Regions from separate parts of the Thalassospira sp. SN3W genome, predicted to be linked through region 4. Evidence: predicted binding sites of a transcription regulator. Region 4 holds the regulator's gene; each other region holds the start of a gene.

Evidence for each region. Region 4 encodes PhoB, which activates phosphate uptake and scavenging genes when phosphate is short. Its sites were predicted from a motif close to TNTCATAAAACTGTCA; they were not measured.
Region 1: a site for PhoB is predicted at 2,317-2,332, ahead of P8T57_RS04225 (inorganic phosphate transporter). Genes of this name have one in related genera too.
Region 2: a site for PhoB is predicted at 1,870-1,885, ahead of phnF (phosphonate metabolism transcriptional regulator PhnF). Genes of this name have one in related genera too.
Region 3: a site for PhoB is predicted at 3,169-3,184, ahead of P8T57_RS05805 (bifunctional 2',3'-cyclic-nucleotide 2'-phosphodiesterase/3'-nucleotidase). Genes of this name have one in related genera too.

The regions. Positions count from the first base shown of each region.
Region 1 is NZ_CP121124.1:953,775-959,955, forward strand. Features, by position in the region: gene P8T57_RS04220 (queuosine precursor transporter) at 1-453, opposite strand, end outside; gene P8T57_RS04225 (inorganic phosphate transporter) at 715-2,244, opposite strand; gene P8T57_RS04230 (AsmA family protein) at 2,415-6,014, opposite strand.
Region 2 is NZ_CP121124.1:2,349,526-2,355,706, forward strand. Features, by position in the region: gene P8T57_RS10555 (carbon-phosphorus lyase complex subunit PhnI) at 1-668, opposite strand, end outside; gene phnH (phosphonate C-P lyase system protein PhnH) at 670-1,278, opposite strand; gene phnG (phosphonate C-P lyase system protein PhnG) at 1,275-1,763, opposite strand; gene phnF (phosphonate metabolism transcriptional regulator PhnF) at 1,896-2,609, shown strand; gene P8T57_RS10575 (trimeric intracellular cation channel family protein) at 2,619-3,254, opposite strand; gene P8T57_RS10580 (GGDEF domain-containing protein) at 3,531-5,198, shown strand; gene map (type I methionyl aminopeptidase) at 5,264-6,013, shown strand; gene P8T57_RS10590 (malate synthase G) at 6,106-6,181, opposite strand, start outside.
Region 3 is NZ_CP121124.1:1,292,704-1,298,884, forward strand. Features, by position in the region: gene P8T57_RS05795 (NnrU family protein) at 1-359, opposite strand, end outside; gene P8T57_RS05800 (GcrA family cell cycle regulator) at 584-1,024, shown strand; gene P8T57_RS05805 (bifunctional 2',3'-cyclic-nucleotide 2'-phosphodiesterase/3'-nucleotidase) at 1,121-3,103, opposite strand; gene P8T57_RS05810 (MFS transporter) at 3,274-4,560, opposite strand; gene P8T57_RS05815 (helix-turn-helix transcriptional regulator) at 4,699-5,490, shown strand; gene P8T57_RS05820 (GFA family protein) at 5,505-5,864, shown strand; gene P8T57_RS05825 (DMT family transporter) at 6,084-6,181, shown strand, end outside.
Region 4 is NZ_CP121124.1:1,468,254-1,474,434, reverse strand. Features, by position in the region: gene pstA (phosphate ABC transporter permease PstA) at 1-888, shown strand, start outside; gene pstB (phosphate ABC transporter ATP-binding protein PstB) at 890-1,693, shown strand; gene phoU (phosphate signaling complex protein PhoU) at 1,715-2,437, shown strand; gene phoB (phosphate regulon transcriptional regulator PhoB) at 2,455-3,150, shown strand; gene P8T57_RS06605 (cation:proton antiporter) at 3,213-4,973, opposite strand; gene P8T57_RS06600 (calcium/sodium antiporter) at 5,291-6,181, shown strand, end outside.

The DNA of each region.
Region 1 (6,181 bases), 510 kb from region 4:
GGCGCTGAAATCGCCCATCGCCCATGTATGCCACGGAAGCCCGGTACCGACAAAAGCGATGGAAAAGAACAAGGCCGTATCCACTGCCGACCCGATCCCCGATGAAATCAGCGGGGCTTTCCACCAGACCGCCCGGCGCAGCCTGTCAAACACCGTCACGTCAAGCATCTGCGCAATCAGAAACGCCGTGCCCGATGCAATCGCAATACGCGTATCGGCAACGATCAACGACAGAACAACCGCAATCGCAAACCCGGCCAGAACGACAAGGCGTGCTGCCGCTGCCCCGCGTGCGCGGTTGGTCAGGTCAGTCACCAGAAACGCCACCGGATAGGTAAACGCCCCATAAGTCAACCAGTCGGCCAAAACGCCCGGCAGCGGATATTCAACCAGAATGTTCGATGCAACAACCGTCACGGCCATTGCCAGAACGCCAATAATGGTGGCTTTCATCGTTTTTCCTTAACCAAAATCCTGAGCAAAAGCAGAACGCACGCATAGGAAATCTCGCGGCCCACTTTGATTGGGCGACGATTCGGCACGGGTTTTATCCAAATTATGGTTGGGGTAATTACGCTTGGAGGCCCCAGGCGTCAAGGAAAAACGGCGGTCAGACAAAGCCTGACCGCCGCTGCAGATCGCCACAAGCTGCTCCGGGGAAAAGGAGGAGCATCGTGCCGCGAAACGTCAATTCTGCGCCTAATTCCGACGGAATTAAAGCATGATCCCGCGAATGGTGAAAAACAGCAAAGCGCCAAGGAACGCCCCGGCCGGAACCGTGATCACCCACGCGGTCGCAATCGTCACCGCATACCGACGCCGCACCAGCAACCGCTTGCGCAGTTTCTTCTCGGCCTTTTCGGCCTGTGCCGGGTCAAGCTGGCGCAGGGCTTCGATATGCTGTTTCTGTTCGTCACTTTCCTGTTCCGCACCGACCAGCATCGGCGCACTATCCATCCGGCGACGATGGCTTAGCGTTTCACGCAGGAACCCGACCCCAAACACCGCACCAACCGCAATATGGGTCGAACTGACCGGAAGACCCAGCGCGGATGCCACAATCACCGTCAAAGCCGCCGACAGCGCCACGGTATAGGCCCGGATCGGATCAAGCTTGGTGATTTTCGATCCGACCGTCTTGATCAGTTTCGGCCCGAACAGGATCAGACCTGCAGAAATACCAATCGCGCCAATCACCATCACCCAGATCGGGATCGGGGCCGATGTCACGATCTCGCCGCTATCAACACCCGAAACGATGGCGGCCAACGGTCCAATGGCATTCGCCACATCGTTTGATCCATGCGCGAATGACAGAAGGGCTGCGGACACGACCAGCGGAATGCGAAACAGCGATGCGATTTCCTTGCGTCGTCCGATCATGTTACGCGACGCATGCAGCACGGCCTTGCGGGTCGGCAACAGGGTGACGAAAAAGGCTGCGATACCGATAACAATGACCTGCCACGTATCAGCAGCCCAGATCTTTTTGATCCCCTTCATCATCAGATACATGGTGAAGGCCGATACCATCACACCGACCAAAATCGGCACCCATTTGCGGGCCGCTTCGACGCAATTTTCGGTATACAGAATCTTGAACTTGATAAAGGCAAGGAACGCGGCTGCGATCACGCCACCCAGAACCGGTGAAATCACCCAACTTGCGGCAATCGTGCCCATGGTCGGCCAATTGACCGCGCCAATGCCGACGGCTGCCATCCCCGCCCCCATCACACCGCCAACGATGGAATGGGTGGTCGATACCGGCGCGCCCAGCCATGTAGCAAGGTTAAGCCAAAGGGCGGCTGCCAGAAGGGCCGCCATCATCGCCCAGACAAAGGTCTGTGCATCGGGCATCTGGGTCGGGTCGATAATGCCGTTCTTGATCGTGCCAACAACATCGCCACCGGCGATAATCGCCCCGGCTGCTTCAAACACGGCTGCAATCAAAAGGGCGCCAACCATGGTCAGCGCCTTTGAACCAACCGCCGGACCAACATTGTTGGCCACATCATTTGCACCGATATTCAGTGCCATGTAACCGCCGATCACCGCAGCGGCGATCAGAAATCCGCTTTGCGGCAGGCCGCCCATGTGAAAGGCGACAAAGGCGCTGCACGCCAAAAGAAAGACAAGCGCAAGTCCGAGCTTCGCACTCAGGGAGGCAGTCTCTCCGGCACCCGCATCCATGCGGCGCTGCCATTTGAGATCCTTATCCAGAGCGGTTTTCTTTGCGACCATGATCAACCGTTACTTAAAAAGGGAATCGACGCGCGGATCATGTCGAAGCAAACCCGGTTTGTTAAGGTTTTTTTGCCTTTTTATGACAGCCATGTCCCGACCGCATCCCGCCAATAGCAAAACGGCCCCGCACTGCAGGGCCGTTTTACGTTTGGAACAGTTGTGAAAAGTTATCGACCGAACTGGTTCAGAAGCCCTTTCAGAACATCCTTGGCCGCATCCTTGGCGGCGTCCTTGCCCGAACTTCCCGATCCGTTATCGGATGAACCACTCCCGCCCAGTGCCTTATCAAGGATATTATCCAGAACCTTGATCGCGACCTTGTCCATACGCCCGGTAATCGCCGGGTTGCTGATATTGCCCTTGGCGTAAACGCTAAATGGCGGCAATTCTTCGATTTTCTCGGAAAAATCGAAATCGGCCTGCGTATCCATCTGCCATTTCGGCAGATCAAGGGTCGCATCGGCATCCGCCGTCCCCACACGCGATGTCGCTTCGACACGGGTGGTTTTGGCAATCCCGTTGGTGATGGCAATGTCGGCTTCAAGGGTCTGAACCAGATCGTTGTTACCGACCCCTTCAACCACCATCGCCTGCGGGCCCTGCTGCAACAATGCCTGAATGTTCAGCTTCGGATCAGCAGACCGTTTATCGGCATTGCTGAACCGGACATTATTCAGAACAAGGTTCGCCGTACCATTCAACGCACTGATCAGCTTGCGCGATGTATTGCCCGATGCGGTGACATCAAACTTCGTCGCCGCCCCGCCGATCACCGTGTCATTGGCAACCCGGATCGGGGTCAGCTTTTCGATATCCGCCCCGTCAAGATTACCTTTAAGCGCCAGTTTCGGCGTATCGGAATTGCGCGCATCAAACGTGCCATCAATCGACAGATCACCATCGCCCAGAAGGCCGGTGAATTTCTCGATGGTCAGAAGCCCGGTCACGAGTGTCGCCTTCAAATCCGGCTTCACAAGGCTGTAGGTATCGAAATCAAGCTGATCAAGTGCGACCGTGATATCCGCATCAATCGACCGCAGGGCCGACACATCAATCACCGTATCATCCCAAGGCGTGCCGTCACGGGCATCAACAGTCGTAACCTTCATCGTGGTCGGCATATTGAAAGCCGCCCGGCGCGCACCGCTACCGCCTTCGGGCATCAGTCCGGCCCGTTTTGCCGCGGGCACGAACGGATCAACATTCAATACCCCGCCCGACAGGGCCACGGCCAGTTTCGGCTGCGCCCCGGTGGCGTCGAAATCAACGTCACCCCTGGTTTCAAACGGACCGATCCCGAACTTCGCGATATCAAGCGCGATATTCTTGGCATTGCCCTTGACCGTACTGTCCAGAACCAGACGCCCCAGATTGCCCGATGGCTCATAGGTCGGTGCCAGCAACGGCAACACACGGTTCAGGCTTGATGCCTGCATCGCAAGTTTGCCATCGATGCCCGGTGTCGCCCCGAACAGGTCGCTCAGCACCCCGTTCAATGCCACCTGCATCAACGGGTTGGATACATCAAGATCAAGGTTCGGGCCGGTCACCGGGCCATTCAGCCCGATATTGGCCTGAATGCTTTTATATTCGCTGGCCGGTGCCGGAAGCGTCATACCCGTCAGCTTCGCCAACGGCGCCAGCGTTTTGGCCGTGACTTTAAGCTTGATCCCCTCGAATGCCGGAACAGCCACATCGCCACGGAACACACCGCTGGCACTGGCCGAAAGCCCGGCCGCATCGGCCACCGCAAAATTGTTCAGCGTGATCTGCGAACCGCTCAGGCTGCCATCAATCGAAATACCCTTGATCGACACGCCCGATGAAGTGATTTCATCAGCCGCCAGCCGATAATTGGCCGCGACACCATCAAGCGGCGCCAGCGCATCCTTGATCATCCTGACCATGGCATCACCGCCCGCCGCGGGGCCCGACGACGGGGCTTCATCCGAACCGTTGGCTGCCGTGCCGGAATCCGTTGTTGCGGAATCGTTGCCCGCTGGGCTTGCCGCATCGCCATTTCCGGCGGCTGGTGCTGCCGAAACATACTGATCCAGATTGATACGATCAAGCTTAAGACCAATACCAAGTGCCGGAAGCCCCTCGCCGCTCAGATTGGCGACAATCGCACCGCGAATGGCCGTATCATCAATCCGCATATCCAGATCGGAAATATCAAGCTTGTCAGGTGTCCCTTTGACCCCACCGGTCAACGAGAAACGACGCAACCGGTCCGCCCGGATGCCATCAACATCCACCCCAAGCCAGCGCGCCACCGCGCGAATGTTTTCCGATGCCACCTCATAGGAAAGGGCCGCACTCGGCTTCGGACCTTCGCCCGAAATGCTGCCAAACACCGAGAAATCCGTCCCCCCCGGCAAACCGGCGGAAACTTCGTTTAATGTGATCTTGCTGTTGGCAATCGCGGCATTGATCCGCGCATTATGCACCGGCGTCTGGTTATAGATCAGGGTTTCAACTTCGAAATCAATCGATGCCGTCAGATCAGCCGGGATCATCGGACCATTGGCCGCACCCGATGTCTTGTCGCCCTGCGACGGGATGGATTGCCCACCCGCATCGCCCGCCGATCCATTTTCCGGGGTCGCCATGCCGCTGTCGCCCGTGCTGCCCGCGCCTGTGTCCGGGGCGTCACCATCGCCCATATGCGTCAGCACAAGGATTGAATCAAGATCAAGCTGATTGAAACGCAGCGCCACATCGGCCCGCATTTTCGGGTCCTGATCAATCGCAATTGCCCCCGATCCACGGGTTTCACCAAACCGGATCGACAGGTCATTAACCGTGACAGATTTGGCATTGGCGGCAACCTGCCCGCCCAGATTGAACGGCTTGGCGGCGATATCGGGAATATCGGCACCTTCGCCTGCAATCCGAAGGGCCGCTTCGCGCAGATCATCAAACTTGCCGTCAATCTGGCCGTTAAAGCCCGGATATTCCGCCGAAAGATCAACCTGACCGCTTAAATTGATACCGCCATCGACCTTGTCGATGCCAATCTGCATGCCGACCGGGAACGGGCCGGTCTGGCTGATTTCGCCGACATTGAAATTAAACGTCAGCGGAATCCCGCGATAGAAAACATATCCCTCGCCCTTTGCCGGACCATTCAGGCTGTCGGCCGAAACGCCAAGGGTCAGCCCCTCAATCCGCTCCGTGCTGCCCGGTGTGTGATAAAGGATTGTCGCATTTTCGATTTCCAGACGGTCAATCTGGATCGTGCTGGCAAAATCGGATGATCCGGCGTCGCTTCCGCCCGATTGTGCATCGGGTGCCGCCTGTTCACCATTCGGTGCCGGGGATGCGGATGGCGGTGTGGCAATCGTGCCGGCATCCGGCCCGCTTGGCGCGGCCTGTGCCGGATCAAACACCAGATTGTTGCTGCCGTCTTCAAATGTCTCGATGGAAATCACCGGATCAATCAGGCTGATCTCGGTCACCTGCACATTGCCGGTCAGAAGCGGCATCAGGGCGACCGAAACCCGGACTTCCTCGACCGACACCATGTCGGGGTCCTGCGCGCCGGGCAGGTTGCCAAGCGTCACCTGCTCGACCGACAATGCCGGGAACGGCAGAACGGACATCGAAAGATCGCCGCGAATTTCAAGATCGCGACCGGTTGCTTCACGCACTGCCTGGGTGATCTGTGGCTTGTAACCGTTCCAGTCAATCAGGGAAGGAATGACCAACAGGGCAGCGATGATCACGACCAGAACGGCACCAATCACGGCAAGGATCTTTTTCAACAGTCCGGCTCCGCTTTTTGCTCGGCACCGCTGAAACAGACATGTTTGCGCGGCGCGATGTTGTATTTATCTCAGTAGCATATGGCTCGTACCGCTCGTCGCAACAGAAAATGGCAATAAGTTGGTTGATGATACCATTTCCGCACGTTTTCGGTACGCGCATTTCC
Region 2 (6,181 bases), 880 kb from region 4:
TTGGCGTAGCCGCGCTGGGTGGAATAACCCAGTGCCAGAACAAAGCCCTCGTCGCCGCGGGCCAGGTTTTGCAGGCGAAGATCGCGATCCGCCGGGAATTTGACCGGCTCGCGCGTCAGATCGGCGACTGGCGCATCATCATTGGTCGGGTTGGGTTCGTCCTGTATCAGGCCCTCGTAATTCAGAAGGTCGTCAAGAACGCGGGGCATGGTTTCATCCACCGGGTGATCGGCGGTGTGGGCGGTTGCCGGTTCCTCGCCATTGGCCATCAGGGTGAAATCAAGCAGGCGGTGGGTGTAGTCGAATGTCGGGCCCAGAATCTGCCCGCCCGGCAGATCCTTGAAGGTTGCGGAAATGCGGCGTGCGATATCCATTTCGGCGGTTTTGACCGGTTTGGAAAAGGCAAAGCGCGGCAATGTCGTGCGATAGGCGCGCATCAGAAAGATTGCCTCGATCAGATCACCGCGCGCCTGCTTGATGGCAAGGGCGGCCAGATCGCGGTCATAAAGCGATCCTTCGGCCATGACGCGGGTGACCGAAAGCGACAATTGCTGTTCGATCTGGCTGGTTTCAATTTCGGCAACGTCCCTGTCGCCACGGCGTTTTTCGGCCAGAAGCCGGTGGGCATTGTTGATGGCGCGTTCGCCACCTTTGACGGCTACATACATTTTATCTGACCTCGATCCGGGTAGTGCGCGGAAGGGCGGCGATTTTGCGATCTGCGGCAAAGACGACATCGACACCGCAGGGGAACAGATGATGGTTTTCCGCGCGCCATGCGTGGAAGGCGGCAGGCAGGCCGGGCACGGAAAGGTTCTGGCTGTCCTTGATGCCGGGGCCCCGCAGGATCATGTCGGCCTTGTCCGATATGTCTTCGACCATCAGGATCAGGGTTGCCGACTGATCGGGATATTCTGCATTGCCGATGGGCAGTTCCTTGATGAAGGCGAGATCACCATCAAGGCGGGCGAAGGCAAAATCGGCAGCGGACGGTGTGCCGGTGATCGGGCTGCCGCAATGGAATTTCAGATGGGCGTTTGCCGCGTCCGATGCGCAATCAGGTGACAGCCAGATTGTCGTATCCATATCGGCCATCGCCAGCAGAAATGCGGTTGCGGATTTGTTCAGCCCGGCCGGTGCAGGGAGATCAAGCGGCAGATCGTAAATCCGACCGGGATGGGCCATGGCATCCAGAATGGTGCGAAAAACGGCATTGGACTCAAAGGCGGCATTTTCAAAACCACGCAGCAATTCGCCTGTCCGGGATTGTATGGTCATTCGTCTTCTCCGCGGACAAGGGTAAAGAAATCGACCTTGGTGGCGGCAACCTTGCGGCCGTTTTCGCGTTTTGCCTCGGCCTGCTGGCGGGCGAGCATGTCGATGAAATCGGACGCACCATCGTCGCGTTGCATGATGGCATCAAACAGGGCGGCATATTGCGCCTGTATGCGGTCCCGTCCCTTGACATAGGCATGGCCGACCGTGCCATCGGGCAGGGTGACTGCGCAGCGTGTGACCGTCATTTCGCCAAGGTTGAAGCGTTGCCCGGCCCCACCGGCACGACCGCGCACCATAACCATGCCGATTTGCGGTTCGCGCAGGTGGCTCCATTGCACATCGGCAAAATGATCGTGCCATTCCTGTTCAAGAATTGCGCGGTTCGTGCGGGCCAGCACCGCCATCCAGCGTTGGCGTGCCTGTGTGGCGGGATCGATGTTCGATCCCTGGTCTGATCCGGATTGCGGGGCGGGTTGCGCCGTCATCTGTTTGATCCTTCTATGCGGGTATCGACAAATTCAAAATTTGTCTAGACGTCTATACATATTCACGTTATAAGACGATTACGCGGGCTTGGCAAAGGCCTTGCGGTGAAAGTTTTGTGAATGGGGATTTCGATGGATTGGGAAGCCGGGCTATCTATCTGGAAGCAAATCGAAAAACAGCTTCTTGCCGATATTGCCAGCGGGGTATTCGCACCCGGCGATAAAATGCCGACCGAGATGGAACTGGTCCGCCGATTCGGTGTTAACCGGCATACGGTGCGACGCGCGATGTCAGCCCTTGTCGATGCCAATGTCGTGCGTGTCGAACAGGGACGGGGGGCATTTGTTCAGGAACAGATTCTGGATTATCCGCTTGGTGCCAAAACGCGGTTTTCCCAGATCGTATCGGGCCGTCATCGACTGCCGGACAAACGATTGATTTCGTCTGAAATCCTGAAAGCCAGTGCGACCATCGCCCAGTTTCTGGATGTCAAACCGGGCACGCGGGTTGTTGAACTGTTTTCAGTATCGGAGGCGGATGGCATTCCGCTGGCGGTGGCGACCAGCTACCTTCCGGTTGCCCGGTTCGAGGGGATTGTCGAGATATTTACCCAGACAAAATCCCTGACCGAAGCGTTCAGGCATTTCGGGATTGATGATTACAGCCGCAAAACCACCCGCATCAGCGCCCAACTGCCATCATCACGCGTTGCCAGCCTGCTGAAACAGGCGAAAAACCGGCCGGTGATATCGACGGAAAGTGTTGATGTCGATTCTGCCGGTGTACCGATTGAATACGGGATTACCGCCTTTTCCAGCGACCGGGTGCAGTTGATTGTCGAGTAGCAGACAGGTTCAGTATTCCCGCCCCGGACGGGCCTTATAGACCGGGAAGCTCAGTTTAAACCATATGGCACTTGCGCGCAGGGCGAAGGAGCACAGGAACGCGATCAGGGCGACCGGGGCACGGGGAAGCGACAGAATATCGGTGCCGATCACATAGATTGATGCGCCGAGAAGCGCGCAGGTGATGTAAATTTCCGGGCGCAGGATCAGCGGGATTTCGTTACACACCACATCACGGACCATGCCGCCAAATGTTGCCGTGATGGTGCCAAGGATGATGGCAACCAATGGCGATACGCCAAGGTTAAGGCCGATAGCCGCCCCCGTCACGCCAAACATCGCAAGCCCGAGAGCATCAAGCCAGATCAGCGCGACATAACGCCGTTCAACCAGATGGGCGGTGAAATAGGTGAAGACGGCACTGCCGATACAGGTAATGACCCAGGCCGGGTCCCTGATCCAGAAAACCGGCGTCGCGCCAGTGATCACGTCGCGTACCGTGCCGCCGCCGATGCCAGTAAAGGTCGCGATCAAAACGAAGCCGACAATATCCATCTGGCGCCGCGATGCTTCCAGCGCGCCGGTCACGGCAAAAACGGCAACGCCGGTCAGTTCGAGCCAATAAATAATCTGGGTAATTGTCATAATGTCGCTTCAACACCGTTTCAGATATTCAGTCTTATCGGATCGATCTGACTTGCCGGATGGCATAGAATTTCAGTATCACCGATTTTTCAGTATGTTTGGTGCCATCATGCCAAACGTAAGATGGCTTTGGAAAATGTTTTCCCCGTTCGTCTTAAAAAGCCGAGAGCGCGGTCTTATATGCAGCACACGATAAGCCGCATGTATTAAAAATGACGGCATATAAATAGGGCAATCGCAAATAAGGCTGCCCGTAGGGAAGTGAGAGGATTGACTGTGAAAAGCTTTTCGCAGGTGGGTATCCGTATCCAGATCGCGCTGGTCACTGCTGTGCTTGTTGCGGCGCTTGCCGGCATCATGAGCTATGTCGTTGGTCAAAGGTCGGCCGACGTTCTGACAAGGCAGATCGGCACTGGTGTGGCCGATGTTGCCCTGCAAATGGCAGACGAGCTTGATCGCACGATGTGGACCCATCGCGGTGAAGTCGCGGTTCTTAGTACCTTGCGCGCGATCCGAAACCTGAATGACATTGATCAGGCCAGCGAACTGATCAACCGGTTGCAGCATGAATTGCCAATTTTCACATGGATCGGCGTGCTGGATGCGGATGGCACCGTTGTTGCCGCTACGGGGGATATTCTGGTCGGCACGGATGCTTCGGCACGGCCGGTTTTTGAGTTTGGCCGCAAGGAGATGTTCATTGGCGATGTCCATGACGCCAAACTGCTGGCCGAGAAATTCCCGAGCCCGACCGGCGAGCCGATCCAGTTTGTTGATATTGCCGTTCCGTTGCTAAACGATGCCGGTAACTTCAATGGGGTTCTGGCAACGCATCTGAGCTGGGAATGGGCGAATACGGTAAGGCGCAATCTGTTCGCAGGCCAGGGTCTGCATCGGAGCGTTGATATCTTTGTCATCAGTGCCAATGGCACGATCCTGCTTGCGCCGGATTTTGAAAGGGCGGGCCAGAAGCTTGATCTTGATCTGAAAAGTGCAAATGACACGCCGAATGCGGGCTGGCAGATTGCCCGCTGGCCCGATGGCAATGACTATCTTACGGGGGCGGCACCGGCCGATGGCCACCTTGATTATGCCGGGCTTGGCTGGACTGTGCTTGTGCGCCAGCCGGTAACCTCGGCATTGATGCCGGTCAACGATTTGCGTTCCGATATTCTGGCGCTGGGCCTTGGTCTTGCGGTGCTGTTTAGCATCATTGCCTGGTGGGGGGCTGGTTTCATCGTCGGCCCGCTGGTCAGGATCGCGAATGCCGCCGGGGAGCTTAAACGTGGTGAGATCGAAAACCTGCCACAGGTTGCAGGGGCGCGCGAAATCCGCACGCTTTCAAGCAGCCTGAACAGTCTGGTCGTCAAACTGACCGAGAAGGACAACGCCCTTGGCGAGATGAAGCATATTGCGCATCATGATCCCCTGACCGGGCTTGGCAACCGTCTGGCACTGGATGTTTATTTCGAACATGCGCTGGCGCAGGCCAACCGCCAGCGCAGTCAGCTTGGCGTTCTTGTTCTTGATCTGGACGATTTCAAACCGATCAATGACCGGCTGGGGCATGCGGCAGGGGACGAGGTGCTATGTGAAGTTGCCCGTCGGCTGCGTCGCTGTGTGCGCGGTGGGGATCTGGTTGCCCGCACCGGCGGAGACGAGATGGTCATTGTTTCGCATCTTGGCGAAAACGGTGTGACCGAAATAGGTGCATTGGCCGAAAGAATCCTTAATGACATTCTGATGCCGTTCATTACCGGCGGAAACCGGATATCGATCAATATCAGCATCGGTATTGCTGTTTATCCCGATCATGCCACCCGCCCGGAGACGCTGCTGGAGCAGGCCGATCAGGCGCTTTATGTGGCCAAAAGCAAGGGCAAGCATCGCTATGTCATTCATGGCGATGAAAACCGCGCGCAGAATTCCGGCTCACGCGCCTGAAATCGGGTCAGATATGACCATCCAATGGCTTGACTTGGTGGTGATTGCTAAGCATTAAGCAATCCATGACCATTTCATCAGAAACCGAACTTGAACATCTGCGCCGTATTGGACGCATCTGTGCGCGTGCGCGCGACGTGATGGGGGCTGCGGCCGTTGCCGGAATGACCACGGCCGAACTTGATGCCATTGGCCGCAAGGTCCTTGAGGATGCCGGGGCGGTTTCCGCACCCGAAAGCGAATATGATTTTCCCGGTGCGACCTGCATCAGTGTGAATGAGGAAGTCGCACACGGTATTCCCGGTGATCGGGTTCTGGCCGATGGCGATCTTGTGAATATCGATGTGTCGGCGTCGCTTGACGGCTATTTTTCCGATACCGGTGCCAGCTTTATCGTCGGAACGCCGCGCCCTGAAATCGTGAAGCTGTGCGATGATGGCAAAAAGGCAATGTGGGCGGGGATCAAGGTTGTGCGTGACAAGGCACCGATCCGTGAAATCGGTCTTCGGATCGAAAATTTTGCCCGAAAGGGCGGTTACAGCCTGATTAAAAATCTGGCCAGTCACGGGATCGGCAAATCATTGCACGAAGCACCGGAAACCATCCCGACATGGGATGATCCGCGCGAACGCCGGTCGCTGAAAAAAGGTCAGGTCATCACCATCGAACCGTTCCTGTCGCGGGGGTCGAATTGGGCGCTTGACGGGGATGATGGCTGGACGCTCTATGCCGATACCGGTGCACCGACCGTACAATACGAACATACGCTGGTGGTAACCCAGAATGGCTATGAAATCATGACATTGGCCGGATAAACCCGACCGGTTTATATTGCGCTGCATGATGGATATGAAAAAGGCCGCCCGGAACATGTCGGGCGGCCTTTTTAGTGCGGTATTGATGGCAGTTATGCGCCGTATTTTGCCTTGGCTTCGCGGCGACGCGCGTGCAGGACCGGTTCGGTATAGCCGTTTGGCTGTTCG
Region 3 (6,181 bases), 180 kb from region 4:
ATGCCCAAAAGCAGCGGATGACGGGTCAAACGGTTGATCCCCGAGCGCGCCGGATCAAAGCCCTTTTTTCGTCCTATCGACAAAGGACAGGGTTGAATAATCGCCGCAGCCCACAAAATACAGGCAGGCAGCATGAAGGTCAGCGTCACATGGTTTTGCCAGATTTCGTAGGGCCACAGCGCGATGAAGTCCGCATGACGCACTTCATAAATCACCCATCCCAGCAGGAACAGCGACGTGACCGAAAACGTTATAATATATGCCGTGTGACCGATCCTTGCCGTGATCGCACCGCGCAGAAGACCGGGCACGATATGCCCCGCCATAAACACCGCGACTGAAACGAAAAACCATGTCAAATGACGATCTCCCCTTTACATTGACGCGCTGTCATGCAAATTGCGCATCTTTCCGCGTGCAGCAAGCCGGTCGTCAAACTGGTCCCGATTGGTCCAAAATGGCTAAGACCCTTGCGCCGCGTGATATTAGCGGATACGTCTGTATCCCTGTTTGACTTCGGACAATAAGCACCTGCCTATGGATTTTCCACCGGGCAGACAAAGAAACACGGAATATACTCGAAATGAGCTGGACGCCGGAAAAGATTGAACTGCTGACCTCGCTCTGGAATCAGGGCTGGACCACAGCACGCATCGGTGAAGAACTGGGCGTTGGCAAAAACGCCGTCGTTGGCAAGGCACACCGCCTTGGCCTGCCCAAGCGCCCCTCCCCGATCCAGCGCCGCGCCGAAGAGAGCGAGCCGAAAAAGGCACCGACCCCGAAAGTGCAGAGCAAAGGCATCAGCATCTTTGATCTCGGTGCCGGTATGTGCCGCTGGCCGTTCGGTGATCCGGGCGATGAAGACTTCCATTTCTGCGGCAAGAAATCTGTGCCGAGCAAACCTTACTGCGACGAACATTGCGCAGCCGCCTATCTGAACGGCAAAAACCCGCGCGAAGACGGCCCGCGGAATGTTCCGGGTCGCCCGAATGCGCCGCATATGTCGCACGGTCCCAAAAAGTAACAGTCTGGCTGTCGCTGACCTTCACGGTCTTCGCGCACGCCCAATTAAAAAGCCGCCCTCTTCCGATGGGCGGCTTTTTCTGTTTCGGGTCCAGTCCTATTTCGACTGAAGGACATATTGGGCAAAGCCGTTTTCATCCTCGCCGACAAAGCTGATATTGTCGGGTGCGTTCATTGCAGAGGATGCCTTGGGACTGGTGACAAACGTCACCTTGGATGCCTCCCCGATGGGGGCCAGGCTCCAGTTGCCGTCGGCCTTCGGATCGATTTCCTTTTCCTCAAGGATATAGTTCGCCAGAACCGTACGGTTTTCATCGGGTGCTTCGATGATGATGCTTGAACCATCAAGTCCCGGGAAATTGCCCCCGCCGCCAGCACGGTAATTGTTGGTCGCAACCACGAATTTCTGATCCTCGGCAACCGGCTTGCCATCATAGGTCAGATTGATGACGCGGTGTGCGTCCTTGTTTACCACCTCGCCTGATGCGTTGTATCTGGCCGGTTGGGTTACATCGATCTGGTAATCGACCCCATCAATGACGTCAAAGTTATAGGTCGGGAATGTCTCGTTGATCAGCGGCTGCTCTTCCCGGCTGTTCGGGTCAATCTGATTGAACTGTACGGCCGACATTTCCAACCATTCACGGACCTGCGCACCATCAAGCAGCACCGCCCGCAATGTATTGGGATAGATATAAAGATCGGCAACGTTCTTTAGTGCGATCTTGCCTTCGGGGATGTCGGTGAAATATTCCGGGCCGCCACGGCCACCGGCCTTGAACGGTGCACCCGCCGACAGGATCGGCATCCCGTCATATTCCGATCCCTTCAGGATACGTTCCAGATACCATTTCTGGGCATTGGTCACGATCTGGATCGACGGATCATCCGCCACCAGTGCAAAGAAACTGTTGATCGGGTCGACCGTCGTACCGACACCTTCGCGCATATAGGCAATGGTTGCCTCGTGCTCTTCTTTAACCGCCTCTATCACTTCCGGGTCGGCATCGACCAGCGGGGTGATATCACGGCCTTCGCGGTGATAAATCGGACGTGCTTCCGAAAAGCTGTCGGTCACCTTCCATTCCCCGGCATCATTGACCGAAAGTGTCAGGTCAATCACGCCAAGGTGGCTGCCCCAGAAGCCCGGCATAACGGCGGCCACACCATTGATCGTGCCTTTGGCAAGGTCGACACCGTCTATATTTGCATAGGCGTCGGACGGGAACACCGTATGGGCATGACCAAACAGGATGGCATCAATGCCGTCAACCTGGCTCAGATAATAGGTGGCGTTTTCTTCCATACCTTCACGTGCCAGTGTCGACAGGCCCGAATGCGGCACCGCAATCACGATGTCCGCGCCCTTTTCGCGCATTTCCGGCACGTATTTTCTGGCCATTTCGACAATGTCCTTGGTCACGACATTGCCTTCCAGATTGGCCTTGTCCCACTGCATGATCTGCGGCGGAACAAACCCGATCACGCCGACCTTGGCCTTGTGCTTTTTGCCGTCGCCATCGGTAAATTCACGATCAAGGATCACATAGGGCTGGAAATACGGTTTGTCATTTTCGGCATCATTATCGCCGTCATCGGCAAAAACATTGGCACTGACATAGGGGAATTTGGCCCCAGAAAGACTTTTGCCCAGGAAATCGAGACCATAGTTGAATTCATGATTGCCGATATTGGCCGCGTCATAACCCAAAAGGTTCATCGCCTTGTAAACCGGATGCACCTCGCCCTCTTTCAGGCCGTGGCGCTTTGCCATGTAATCGCCAAGCGGGTTGCCCTGGATCAGGTCACCATTATCGATCAGGACGACGTTTTCGGCCTCACCGCGCGCGTTTTTCAACAGGGTCGCGACCTTGGCCAGACCAACCGTATCCGACGAACTGTCGCGATAGTAATCGTAATTGACCAGATGCGTGTGGATATCGGTGGTTTCCAGAATGCGCAACGATACGGCGCTGTCGGCCAATGCCGTGCCGCTGGCAAGTGCGACCGTCAGCGACAAGACTGATCCCGCAACTGCACGACCAAAAACTGCACGACCGGCCAGACGAAAATATGACATGTGAAAGGGTCCCTGTTGAAGCGATGCTCGTGCCTGACATTATGATTGTTCGTTTGGTCAGGATTTGAAGATTTTGCGAAAATAGCAAGGCAAACACAAATGAAAACGCCCGCAAGATGATCGCGGGCGTTTGGCATATTGAAATTCTGCACCAGTTAAGGCGGCTTTTGTTACTCCGCCGGGCGCAGCATCGGTTGATCGGACTTGTATCCCATAACCACCTCGTTCCCCGGCTCCGGGTCATCGGGCACATTCAGCGCCAGGACCAGTGACACCAGCGCCATCGCCGCCCCGGCCAAAAACACCGCTGACGGCGAAATCAGCCACAACAACCCGAACGCCACCGGAATGAACACTGCGGCAATATGGTTGATGGTAAAGCTGACACCCGCCGTCGATGAAATGTCGGCCGGATCGGCAATCTTCTGGAAATAGGTTTTGATCGCAATCGCCATCGCAAAGAACAGATGATCGATGACATAAAGCGCCCCGGCCAGCTTGTCGCTTTCGACAAAGGCATAAGACACAAATACAATGAACAGACCTATATATTCAAATGTCAGGGCCTTGCGTTCGCCCCACTTGCCGATCAGCTTCCCGATCTTGGGGGCCATCACCATATTGATCGCATGGTTCAGAAGGAACAGAAGCGTAATGGTGGCGGCATCATAACCAAACTTCTCGACCATCAGGAACCCGGCAAACACGGTGAAAATCTGGCGGCGTGCCCCGCTCATGAAGGTCAGGGCGTAATAAAGCCAGTACCGTTTACGCAGGATCAGTTTCTTGGTCTGCGGGTGGGCATCGGCAAATTTCGGGAACGCCATCCAGGCAAACAGCGCGGCAATAATCGTCAAGGCCCCGCCAAACAGATAGACATAGCGATATTCGACATCGAGAAGTTCCAGCATCGCCCAGACAATGCCAAACATCACCAGCGACGATAACGATTTCGCCGAAAGCTGCCGGCCCATCACCATCGCAGTGCGGTCCTTTTTCACCCATTGCAACGACAACGCCTGCTGCATGGTTTCAAAATAATGGAACCCGATCGACATCAGGACCGTCGTACAATAAAGCCCGACGACGGTGGGGAAATAGCCAGAAATCGCTACCCCAATGCCCAACACCAGAAGCGAGATCAGCGCAAAAGTCTGCTCGCGAAGGATGATCAGCACAAAAATCGCGGTGAAGGCCATAAAGCCCGGAATTTCGCGCAACGACTGCAAAATCCCGATCTCGCGACCGGTAAAATCGGCCATCTCGACCGAAAAGTTGTTTAACAACGCCATCCAGGTCGAAAACGACAACGGCATCGCAGCCGCCATGAAAATCAGCAGCACTTCCGGGTTGCGCCATCCCTTATGCGCAACAGTCGCACCTGACAGATCGGGATTGCCCGGCACCTCGATGGGGGCGGCATGGGTGCTTGTTTCCGGTGGTAAATCCTTGGACATGATGTTTCCCCGCACGGAACCGGTGGCAATCGGGGCACGTGCTTTTATCTGTTTGGTTGGAAGGACTTCAAACTAGCGTTGCCGCACACGTCTGTCTTGCGATAATCTGCCATCATGTGTCGCAAACAGGACATTCTTATGGATGGATCACGGGATATCCCGAAATATCCGCAACATTCCCGTCCCCGGCCAGACCGCCTGCCGCGTCCGGTTTATGTCCGCATGAGCGACCTTCCCGCCGGTTACAGCATCGGCGCGCACAGTCACGACTGGCATCAGCTGATTTTTGCCATCGAAGGCACCATGACCGTCACAACCAAAGCCGGCATCTGGGTCGTCCCGCCCCAGCGCGCGGTCTGGGTGCCGCCGGGCGTTGAACATGCTGTCAGTCACGCCACCTTCACCCGTGCGCGCCATATCTATATCGATAAAAATGCTCCGGTCGATTTGCCGGATCGCTGCACGGTGCTGGATGTAAGCCCGCTTCTGCGTGAACTGATCCGGGCCGCAACCGAAATCCCGATTGAATATGACGAAGCCGGGGCTGAGGGACGGCTGATCCGCGTGCTGCTTGATCAGCTTAAACCGCCCAGAGACGATAACCTGCATCTGCCCGCCCCCAAGGACCCGCGCCTGGCGCGCATCTGCGAACAGTTGCAGGCCAATCCGTCTGATAACCGAACCCTTGATGAATGGTCGCGCGATTGCGGTGCATCGTCACGCACGCTGGCCCGCCTGTTTCAACGCGAAACCGGCATGCCGTTTCGCGACTGGCGGCAAAAGCTGCGCCTGCTTTACGCGCTTGAAAAACTGGCCCATCATAGACCGGTCACCGAGGTCGCTCTTGATCTCGGTTATGAAAACACCTCGGCCTTTATCGCGATGTTTCGCAAGGCCACCGGCAAAACGCCGGGTGGGTATTTCCGGTAACGCAGGAGGATGAAATGAGCGAGAAATCATACAATGGCGGCTGCCAGTGCGGTGCGGTGCGTTATCGTGTCGACAAGCTTGATCTGGATAAATCGATCACCTGCAATTGTTCACGCTGCCAGAAACTCGGATCGGTTCTGGCCTTTACCCCGCGCGATAATTTCGTGCTGAAATCCGGCGGGCAGAACCTGACCGAATATCTTTTCAACGATAAAAAGATCAGTCACCAGTTCTGCAAAACCTGCGGCATCCAAAGCTTTGCCTATGGCCAACTGCCCGACGGCAGCAAAATGGCCGCCATCAACGTCAACTGCCTTGACGATGTCGACCCGCGCAGCCTGACCCCGCATCATGTCGATGGCAAAAGTCACTAATTATCCCCTCACAATCATCATTCCTGCGAAGGCATGAATCCAGACGGGTCCGCAGGAACAGCTGGCAAATTGGTGTATCGACGGCGCGCGATCCCCAAAACCGACCACTGAGTTTCGCTCGACCCTGATATGAAAAAATCTCAGTATTTCATACGACTTATTCAGGGTACTGCTTGATAAGCGGGACATCCTTCCCGCCAAATGCAGGGTAATCCCGAAATGGGCAGTGTATGGTCCGGGATCGGCTTGCGGCTTGCCGCCACCGGTCTGTTTGCAGTGATGAGTTTGTTTGTCCGTCTGGCCTCGTTCGAGGCACC
Region 4 (6,181 bases):
ATCGGACAGACCCGGAAGGTCTGGCTGATTTCCGGTGACGACTTTGATATGCTCAACAAAGGTTACATCAGTGCAAACACAGACGAAGGCGACCGTCGCCTGAATGATCAGGAAATTGGTTGGTACAATTCACTGGTCTCCCAAGGATCGGTTGAAAAGCAGTTCCATACGCGGTTCTTTACCAATGGTGATTCCCGCGAACCGGAATTGGCCGGGATTTGGGGCGCTGCGGTCGGGTCTTTCTATACCCTGGCTGTGACACTGATACTGTCGTTTCCGATTGGTGTTCTGGCGGCGATCTATCTGGAAGAATTTGCACCGCGAAACCGGTTCACGACGATTGTCGAAGTCAACATCAACAACCTTGCGGCTGTGCCGTCGATCGTGTTCGGTCTTCTTGGGCTTGAGGTTTACCTTAATGTCATGCACCTGCCGCGGTCGGCCCCGGTTGTTGGTGGTCTGACGTTGGCCCTCATGACATTGCCGACCATCATCATCGCATCACGTGCGGCGATCAAGGCAGTGCCGCCGTCGATCCGGCAGGCGGCCCTTGGTCTTGGGGCGTCGCCGGTTCAGACGGTGACCCATCATGTGTTACCGCTGGCGATGCCCGGTATTCTGACCGGGACCATCATCGGCATGGCGCAGGCTCTTGGGGAAACCGCGCCGCTTCTGATGATCGGTATGGTGGCGTTTATTGTTGATATCCCGGGCGGTGCACTTGATCCGGCGACAGTTCTGCCGGTGCAGATTTATCTGTGGGCGGATAGTCCGGAACGTGCCTTTGTCGAGAAGACTTCGGCGGCCATCATGGTCTTGCTGGGCTTCCTGATCCTGATGAACGGATTGGCCGTGTATCTGCGCAAGAAATTTGAACGGAAGTGGTAAAATGGCTGTTGTAACTCAAAGCGCAATGACGGCAGAGCCGTCAGTCACTAGCCCGAAAATGACGGCCCGTGACCTCAATCTTTTCTACGGCGACAACCAGGCGCTTTTTGATGTCAATCTTGACATTGTCGAACGCCAGGTCACAGCACTTATCGGCCCGTCGGGCTGCGGCAAATCAACCTTCCTGCGGTGCATGAACCGCATGAATGACACGATTGACGGTGTCACGATCAAGGGCAAGGTAACGCTTGATGACCGTGATATCTATGACAAGGCAATCGACGTTGTTCAGTTGCGCGCGCGCATTGGCATGGTGTTCCAGAAACCGAACCCGTTCCCGAAGTCGATTTATGACAACGTGGCCTATGGCCCGCGTATTCACGGTCTGGTGAATTCGCGCGACGAGCTCGATGAAATCGTCATGACCTCGCTTGAACGGGCGGGTCTACTGAAAGAAGTCAAAGACCGTCTGCCGGAACCGGCAACCGGTCTTTCTGGTGGGCAGCAGCAGCGTCTTTGCATTGCACGTGCGGTTGCCGTCAGCCCCGAAGTCATCCTGATGGATGAACCGTGTTCGGCACTTGACCCGATTGCAACCGCAAAGGTCGAGGAACTGATCGACGAGCTTCGTTCGAACTACACCATTGTGATCGTGACGCACTCCATGCAGCAGGCTGCCCGCGTGTCGCAGCGCACGGCGTTTTTCCATCTCGGCAAGCTGGTCGAAGTGGGCGAAACCGATCAGATTTTCACCAATCCCAAGGACGAACGCACCAAGGGATACATTACGGGTCGCTTCGGTTAAGTCCGGGCAGGAGTATTTTCGATGGTCGATGAGAAACATCATATCGTCAGTTCGTTTGACGAAGAACTGACCCGTCTGAACAACATCATTTCGCAGATGGGCGGGCTTGCCGAAAGTCAGCTGATTTCCGCCATTCGTGCGATCGTTAAACGGGATTCGGAACTGGCCGAGAAGGTCATTCTTTCCGATCACCGTATCGATACGCTGGAACAGGAAGTGCAGGATTTTGCCGTACGTCTTCTGGCCCTGCGTCAGCCGATGGCAGATGACCTGCGGCAGGTGGTGACCGCGCTTAAACTGTCCAACGATCTGGAACGTATCGGTGATCTGGCGAAAAACATCGCCAAGCGTGCGCAGGTTCTTAACCAGGTGCCGCCGATCCGCCCGGTTCAGGTGATCCCGAACATGGCCAAGCTGTGCCAGGAAATCATCAAGGACGTTCTGGATGCCTATATCGAAGGTGATGCGGAAAAGGCCCAGCGTGTCTGGGCGCGCGATCAGGAAGTTGACGATATGTACAATTCCCTGTTCCGTGAACTGCTGACCTATATGATGGAAGATCCGCGTAACATCACGGCATCGACCCATCTGCTGTTTATCGCCAAGAATATCGAACGTATTGGCGATCATGCGACCAACATTGCCGAAACGATCTATTACCGGATCAAGGGCGAAGACCTGCCGATGGATACTCGGCCAAAAAATGACGCGGCGAACTTTGCCGTCGTAGAACCGAATGAGTGACACTGGAGCATAGGAAGATGGACCCAACGGTTCTTATCGTCGAGGACGAAGCTGCAATCGTAACCATGTTGCGCTACAACCTCGAACGCGAGGGGATGCAGGTTGTCGAAGCCGGGGACGGTGACGAAGCGTTGAAAATTCTGGCCGAAACCCATGTCGATCTGGTCCTTCTGGACTGGATGCTGCCGGTGATGTCAGGGATCGAGGTTTGCCGCCAGATCCGCCGGAAGCCTGAAAGCCGCGATTTGCCGGTGATCATGGTTACGGCGCGTGGCGAAGAAGGCGACCGCATCCGCGGCCTTGATACCGGGGCCGATGATTATGTGACCAAGCCGTTTGCGATTGGTGAATTGCTGGCTCGTATTCGCGCACTTCTGCGTCGATCCGGTCCGGCGCAACCACAAGGGCAGTTGATCTATTCCGATATCGAAATGGATCTGGCCGCCCATCGTGTCAGTCGTAACGGCAAGGCTATCCATCTTGGCCCGACCGAATTCCGTCTGCTGCGTTATTTCCTGGAACATCCGGGGCGGGTTTTCTCGCGCGAGCAGCTTCTGAATGCGGTTTGGGGGCCGAATATCTATGTCGAAACCCGCACGGTTGATGTTCACATTCGTCGTCTGCGCAAGGCATTGAATGACGTCAAGGGAACGCGCGATGTGATCCGCACGGTTCGTGCCGCGGGTTATGCACTGGATGTCGAAGCCGCCTGATTGCGGTTATTCCGGAAGACGAAACGAAAGACCCCCATTATTGTGATGGGGGTCTTTGCGTTTCAGGTGCTTTTCCTGGATTTTGCCGGTTTGGCAGTTTTTTGTGCCTGGTCTTCGGTTTTTTGGCGCGCGGTGCGCGGGGCAAGTTCGTTCATCAGCAGCATATCGGCACGCCGGAACTTGGCTATTTCGATATCGATATCTTCCTGCGGGATATCGCAGGCCGCCAGAACGTGATCGGACAGGCGTAAACCGGTTTCAAGTACCTCTGGGATGGCCGCATCGGCACCACTGCGTGACAGCGGACCGATATGGGTGATGTCCTGGGCACGGGCAAAGATTTTCAGATGCGGATAATGCTGTCGCAGCAAGGCGACGGTCTTTTCCGTTGCGTGCGGGTTGCCCATGGCAACGGCGGCAATATGGGCCTGTTCGGTATGGGCGGCACGAAATGTTTCCGGTCGGGACCCATCGGCAAAATAAACCGGCAGACCTTCGGCTCGGCCACGCGAAACCTGTTGGGCATCGGATTCCAGAACGATAAACGGGATTTCCTTGGTGCGCAGCAGACGGGCCAGAACCCGGCCCACGCGCCCGCAACCAATCACCAGAACATGTTTCTGAATGCCGTCGGTTTCATCCGAGATCTCGCTTAGCTGATCGGTTTCCTTGGGATGAAGCTTCTGTTCGATGCGATGGCCGAGCGAAATCAAAGTCGGCGTCAGACCCATCGAAATCGCAACCACCGGGATCAGCATCACGGCGATGTCAATCGGAACCGCCCCGTTCTGCGATGCCAGTGCAAGCATGACGAAGGCGAATTCACCACCGGCGGCCAGGCTCATGGCGACCCGGATTGACGATGCCCGGTTAAAGCCGATCAGCAGGGACAATCCGAAAAGAACCGCTGCCTTTATGACCAGAAGCCCGATCAGCCACAAAATGATCGTTCCGGCCTGACCGATGACCACATTGGCATTGACCGACATTCCCACAGACATGAAGAACAGCGACAGGAAAACACCGCGAAATGGCGAAATGTCGGCTTCGATCTGATGGCGGAATTCGGTTTCGGCCAACATTACTCCGGCGATAAAGGCACCAAGCGCCATTGAAAGGCCCGCGGCTTCGGTCAATGTGCTGGCAGCCAGAACGACAAACAGGGTCCCGATTGCAAAAAGTTCCGGGTTTTTAAGGGCCGCAATATACCGAAACAGTCGTGGCAGCAGATAACGACCGGTCAGCAACAATACAGCAACCGCCCCCACACCGCTTAGTGCGCTGATCCAGGGGCTGGTTTCGCTCCCGGCATTGCCTGCGGCCTGCACCATGATCAGGAAGGGACCAACCGCAACGTCCTGCAACAGCAGGATGGCAAGGGCTGCACGCCCGAAACGTGTGTGCAACTGGCGCTCATCGGAAAGCTGTTTAAGGATAATGGCTGTTGATGACAGGGCGAGCGCCCCGGCAATCACGATGGAGGCGGGCATATCGTAATTGATCAGCAGCAATACACCGAACATCACGGCCATCGTGACGCCGATCTGCAGGAAACCAAGGGTCGCGAACCGGCCCCCAATCACACGCAGGCGTTCGCGCGACAATTCAAGACCGATCATGAACAGCAGAAAGACAATGCCAAGCTCGGCGACGGTTGAAATGTCTTCGCGGTCACTGATCAGGCCAAAACCGAAAGGGCCGATGCAAAAGCCACCGATCAGGAAACCGATGATCGAGTTCGCACGTAATTTCTGTGCCAGCGGGACGGCAATCACCGCGGCGGTCAGGACAAGGAACAGCTCGAAAAGAACGCTGTGTGACATGATGGATTATGCGTCCGGCGCAGATAGGCGTGTAAAGGAAGTCGTTCAAATCAGGATAGCGGAAATACCCCTATGATTTCTATGGAAATTTCGCGTATGAGAGGGCATCTGTGATGGATGACACGTCTTAAGAGCAGGCGACCGCGACGATTGCTTTCGGCATGCGTGCCAGTGTGGGAACCGCATCACACCGATGTGAAGAATGGTATTACGACGGGACGACGCAGCTTGCTATTCTGCGTTCGCAATGCCATGTTCCGCTGGCCTGTAAAAGGGCATGAAAAAATCAGAAATTTCCCCAAACGAGCAGGCCGGAATTGGAACAGTTCATCCCCTATTTGCAGATTATCGGTGGTCTTGTGCTTTTGACTGCCGGTGGTGAGTTCATTGTTCGCGGTGCTGTCGGTCTGGCGCTGTTGATGGGGGTTTCCAAGATCATTGTCGGTTTGACCGTGGTTGCCGCAGGGACGTCGGCCCCCGAATTTGTCGTGTCGCTGAATGCGGCGCTTGCCGGGTCGGGCGACATCGCGATGGGGAACGTGGTTGGTTCTAACATTGCCAATATTCTTTTGATCCTCGGCGCAACAGCGGTTCTAAAACCGATTACGGCATCGCGGACCATGGTTGTACGCGATGGCGGCACCATGCTGCTGGGAACCGTTCTGTTCATCGGGCTTTGCATGTTTGGCGTTGTCGAACGCTGGGCTGGGGCGGTGATGCTGCTGGTTCTGGCAGCGATCTGGTACTTTACCTATCAGCATGACAAAAAAAGCCCGGGTGATGCCAGCCACCTGCATGAGGAAGAAGTCGACGAAGTCGGCGAAGTACCAAGTGGTTGGCTCAAGCCGATTGTTGCTACGGTTATCGGGATTGTCGCCTTGACCTATGGGGCGGATCTGCTGGTGGATGGTGGTGTTTCTGTCGCGCGTCAGTTCGGTGTGTCCGAAGCCGTCATTGGCTTGACCCTTGTCGCATTCGGAACATCGCTTCCTGAACTGGCGGCATCGATTGTTGCTGCGTTCCGCGGGCATTCCGACGTTGCACTTGGCAATGTTGTTGGTTCCAATCTTTTGAACCTGCTGGTGATCATCGGTGGTGTATCGCTGATTGCGCCGATTGCCGTGCCAGACCAGATTCTGCAATCCGATCTTTGGATCATGCTGGCAGTTACCATTCTTTTGCTGGTGGTCGGCTATTTCCTGCGCGGA